Regions from separate parts of the Exiguobacterium sp. E4787 genome, predicted to be linked through region 1. Evidence: riboswitches for the same ligand, from Rfam matches in the RefSeq annotation. Region 1 holds a riboswitch; the other holds the start of a gene.
What was found. A riboswitch is a leader RNA that binds a small molecule or an ion and turns the genes downstream of it on or off. The one in region 1 is predicted to bind FMN.

Region 1 (2,450 bases):
CGACGCCTTGAGCGTCTCCGGCATGACGTCGACCGAGAAACTGTCACGGTCGAACGTCGTCACCGTGAGACAGATACCGTTGACAGAGATGCTGTCACCGAGTTTCACATCCTCAAGCACGACCTTCCCGGCAAGCGTGAGCCGGAGGGATGGCCCGTTCCGTTTCACTGCTTTCACACTGCCGATTTCTTCAACGATTCCCGTGAACATCGGACTCCTCCTTTCGCATGATGAGCTTGATGTCGGTGCCGACCGTCTCGACCGATTGCACGTCATACCGCTCGATCACATCGAGCGGACCGTCATGATGCGAGCGGTAGAAACCACCCTTGCCACCGAACACGCGTGGCGACTGATACATGACCCACTCGTCGACGAACTGTCCGTCCAAGAGCGAGGTGACGAGCGTCGGTCCCGCTTCGACGAGCAGGCGACCGATGCCGCGTGCGTAGACGTCTTGCAGGAAAGCGTCGAGCGACGTGTACGCCGCGAGTTCGACGCCACGCTCGATAAACGCGTCCCGTTTCGATACATCGTCAGACGTCGTGTAGAGCAATACCGGCACATCGTTCGCCGTCCGGACGAGCTGACTCGAGAGCGGCGTCCGCAACTCCCGGTCGAGCACGACCCGGAGCGGTTGCGTCGTCTCGCGGTCGAGCCGGACGGTGAGCGCCGGATCATCGGCGAGCACGGTGCCGACACCGGTCAAGATCGCATCGACCGTCGACCGCAGTTCATGGACGTCCCGTCTCGCTTCGGTCCCGGTCACCCACTTGCTGTCACCAGTATCGAGGGCGACTTTGCCGTCAAGACTCGTCGCGGTCTTCAAGACGACGTAAGGCCGTCTCGTCTCGAGCGAACGCAAGAACGCCACATTGAGCGCTCGTGCCTCACGCTCGAGCAGTCCGACCTCGACTTCAATCCCGGCCGCTTTCAATCGAGCGATGCCCTGTCCCGCCACGAGCGGGTTCGGATCGCTCATCGCGATGACGATCCGCTTGATGCCCGACTCCACGACTAAATCGGCACACGGCGGTGTCTTGCCATGATGCGAGCACGGTTCGAGCGTGACGTACATCGTCGCGCCATAGGCCGCGGCCCCGGCCATGCGGATGGCGTGCACTTCGGCGTGCGCTTCCCCCGCCTTCAAGTGGGCGCCGAACCCGACGACCCGACCGTCCTTGACGATGACGGCTCCGACACGCGGATTGACGCCGGTCGATGAGGCGGATTTGGCCAATTGGATGGCTTGTTGCATGTACTGTTGCATAATCTCCCTCCTTGTTTCGTACAAACAAAAAGACCTCAAGGAATGATCCTCAAGGTCTCGGTGGGAGCCGTTCATCGTCATTTGGGCAAGCCAAATAAGCGTTTTCTTTACAGAAAAACGTACGACGAACTACAGGTCGCATGGACCTGTCATGTTTCCTTCTCCCATCCAGACTATACTGTCGGCTCTAGAATCGCACTAGATCCACCGTTCGCACACGTGCGCCCGGGTCACGGACTTAAGGCTCGCGCCCATCACCGCCGGTTGGGACTTTCACCCGACCCCGAAGGAATATTTGTTTGTACGTTTCCACTTTAGCGCAAAAATAAATGGATGGCAAAACGAAATGCGCAAAAAAAGCGCCGCTCGTATGAGCAGCGCCCTGTAAATCAAGCCAAGAATAAAACGACGAGGAGTCCGACAATCCAGCAATATAACGAGAAGTATTTGAGCTCGCCTTTCGCCATGATGTGTTGGAACCACTTGAGCGAGATGGCCGTGAGCGCATACGAGGCGATGAACGCCAAGATGAGCGGTCCGAACAAATCACGTGTCTCTGGATTCGTGAACAACTCCGGTCCATCTAAAATCGTCACCCCGAGACTGATCGGGATGAAAAGGAAGAACGAGAAACGAAGCGCCGACTCTTGCTTGATGCCGAGCAACATCGCCATGACGATTGTCGCCCCGGAACGGCTGATGCCTGGGATGAGCGCGACCGCTTGGGCGAGACCGATCAAGATGGCGTCGCGGAGCGTGATGCCGCTGTCTCCTTTATTCCCTCGCATATTCCGGATGAACCAGAGCGCGACCCCGGTCAAGATGAGCGTATAACCGACCGTGGCGACGCCACTGAGCTTCTCGCCAATCCAATCGCCGAACAGGACGCCGAGCACACCGGCTGGGACCGTGGCGACGAGCAAGAGACCAATGAACTTGACGTCGACCATCGTCTCGTCACTGCGGTCCTTTTTAAACAAGAACGTCCACAGACTGACGATGAGACGGATGACATCCTGCCGATAAATCGTCAAAACAGCGAGTAATGAAGCAAAGTTCACGAAAATCTCGAACGAGAGTCCTGGTAATTGAATATCAAACAGCTCTTGGAAGATGACCAAGTGACCGCTCGATGAGATTGGAATCGGCTCGGTGAACCCTTGAATCAAGCCGAGCAGCA
Region 2 (2,450 bases), on a different contig from region 1:
GCGGTCGTTCGCATCGAGGCTGACCCCGATGGCGGTGACGGTCTCGGGGAAATGGGCCAAGGCGTCGATCGCCGACTGATAGGGCGGCAATTGATTAACCAGATGCATCCGCGCTTGATTTTTGACCGACCACGGGACGGTCGGGGACAGGACGTGTAATTGTGCCTCATATTCTTTTTCAATCGCCTCGTCAATTTGAGACCGGTCAAAGTAGATGACATCGACGTCCTCGGTCGGCGTTGGTGTTGGATAGCCATGCATGTCATCCCATATCTTCGCCCGCACGTATCCGGCACAGATCCACCAGTCGGGTAGCTCGAGGGAAGCGACGTCTTTCAAGAGACCCCTCAATTCCGAATCATTCTCTAAAAAGTGAGTGACCTCTTCAATCGTTTTCAAGTGATTCCCTCCTATTCTTCCTCAAGCATAACGCAACCATACAAAAAAGCACCTATTTCTAGGTGCTTTTCGCATTAAGCCTGGAGTTGCATCCGCTGGCGTTCGATCCACGGCTTCAATTTGAGGAAGAGGGGGACGAACAAGGCGCTAATCAACAACGCTTTGATGAGGTTGAACGGCAAGATGCCGTAGAGGACGAGGTCCGTTTTAACTGCCGGTTGCGCCATCTCGGTCATGCCGAAGAAGAACGCGTAGGCTGGTAAGATGAGTAAATAGTTCAAAATCGCCAAGCTGAGTGCCATCGTGATCGTACCGGCCACGAGACCTGAAGCGAGCGCTTTATTCGTTTTACGTTTATGGTAGAACCATGCGACCGGATACATGAAGGCGACTCCTGCAAAGAAGTTTGCGACTTCACCGACCGGAACGCCGCCACCGTTAAAGACATAGTAGAGGACGTTTTTTAGAGCGACGACCACGACGCCTGCGAGTGGGGAGAAGATGATCCCGGCGACGAGCGCGGGAATGTCACTAAAGTCCACTTTTAGAAATGGTGGTAGGAAAGGCAGCGGGAAGTTAAAGAGCATGAGGACAAAAGAAATGGCCCCGAGCATCGATAGCGTCACCAGTGTTGTCAATCGTTTGTTGCGCGTTGTTTTCATCAAAATCTCTCCTTTTGTCGCTCCTTGATGAATGGCACCCGTCGCATAAAAAATCCCGATTGCATCATACAATCGGGAGAGGTTACGCGCATACGAAATAGATGTTTTCCGTCGCGGAAGAGACCACGTCAAAGAAAACATCCGGATATCGGTCGGATGCCGCCATCTTCTCCCATCCAGACTTTACTGTCGGCTTTCGAATCTCACGAAATCAGCAAGCAACGCCTTGCTCGCTCACGGGCTGAGAAGATCATGTCTTCAATACCGCCGGTCGGGAATTTCACCCTGCCCCGAAGATGGAACGATTTAATTTTTTTTGTTACAGTTTAGTTATACAAGATATTTCACAAAATCTCAAGTCAGTTGACTTGAAGTTAAGATAATGAAGGAGGAGTTCAGATGATTCATTTGACAGAGTCAGCTGCATTACAAGTCATCGATATGATGAAACAGACAGAACACCCCGAGAATCAGTACTTGCGCATCAAGGTCCAAGGCGGAGGCTGCACCGGTCTCTCGTACGGAATGGGATTCGATGAAGATAAAACGGATCGAGATATCCAATTCGACCATCACGGCGTCCGCGTCATCGTCGCCGAAGCCGACCATGGGGTCGTCGACGGGCTCGAAATCGACTATAAGCAGTCGATGCTCGGAGGCGGGTTCACGATTAAAAATCCGAACGCCATCGCCACGTGTGGATGTGGTTCGAGTTTCCGGACGGCGTCGAACGCCGGGACACCTGGAGATTGCTAAACGAAAGGCCAATCGTGTGGACGATTGGCCTTTTTCGATTCAGTCGGTTTCTTCCATCAAAATCAAGCGAATCACTTTGGATGTCGCATTCAATTCGATGTGATGTTGCCAAGGGCGGAACGCCGTGATTTTGCATGTGTCGGTCGTGATTTGGAACGAACAGACGCTCTCTTCCTCTTGGTCAAGCACTGAGTAGCGGCTGAAATCGGATAAGCTTTGGTAGATGGCGTATTGTTTCGGTAACTCACACGTCCATCCTTTTTCTAACATGATTTGATGCATGGGTCTCGCCTCTTTCTTCTATCATATATATAAGAATAACAAAAAAATTCAAGGATGTGGAAGATTAGTCGAGAGGAACCAAGGGAAAATGAAAAGAGATGTCATTTTTATGTAGGAGGGGTAGGGACGATGAGAAAAGTATTGATATTCGGTGGGTCACGCTATTTTGGAAAGCGGTTGGCGCTTCGCTTGGCGGAGACCGGTGATGATGTGACGATTGTGACGCGTGGACAGCTCCAAGTGCCAGAGGCGGAAGGCATTCGTTCCATCAAAGGGGACCGACAGTCGGTGGCGACGATGAAAGATTTATCGCGCGACCGTTACGACCTCGTCTATGACAATATTTGTTTC

Region 2: it holds a riboswitch for FMN, as region 1 does, so the genes downstream of both, KNP80_RS02225 (ECF transporter S component) here and ribD (bifunctional diaminohydroxyphosphoribosylaminopyrimidine deaminase/5-amino-6-(5-phosphoribosylamino)uracil reductase RibD) in region 1, are expected to answer to the same signal.

The regions. Positions count from the first base shown of each region.
Region 1 is NZ_JACSLY010000005.1:149,374-151,823, forward strand. Features, by position in the region: gene ribE (riboflavin synthase) at 1-210, opposite strand, end outside; gene ribD (bifunctional diaminohydroxyphosphoribosylaminopyrimidine deaminase/5-amino-6-(5-phosphoribosylamino)uracil reductase RibD) at 191-1,270, opposite strand; FMN riboswitch at 1,423-1,565, opposite strand; gene KNP80_RS07910 (undecaprenyl-diphosphate phosphatase) at 1,660-2,450, opposite strand, start outside.
Region 2 is NZ_JACSLY010000001.1:432,911-435,360, reverse strand. Features, by position in the region: gene KNP80_RS02230 (nucleotidyltransferase family protein) at 1-399, opposite strand, end outside; gene KNP80_RS02225 (ECF transporter S component) at 474-1,061, opposite strand; FMN riboswitch at 1,222-1,363, opposite strand; gene KNP80_RS02220 (HesB/IscA family protein) at 1,461-1,817, shown strand; gene KNP80_RS02215 (hypothetical protein) at 1,857-2,099, opposite strand; gene KNP80_RS02210 (NAD-dependent epimerase/dehydratase family protein) at 2,229-2,450, shown strand, end outside.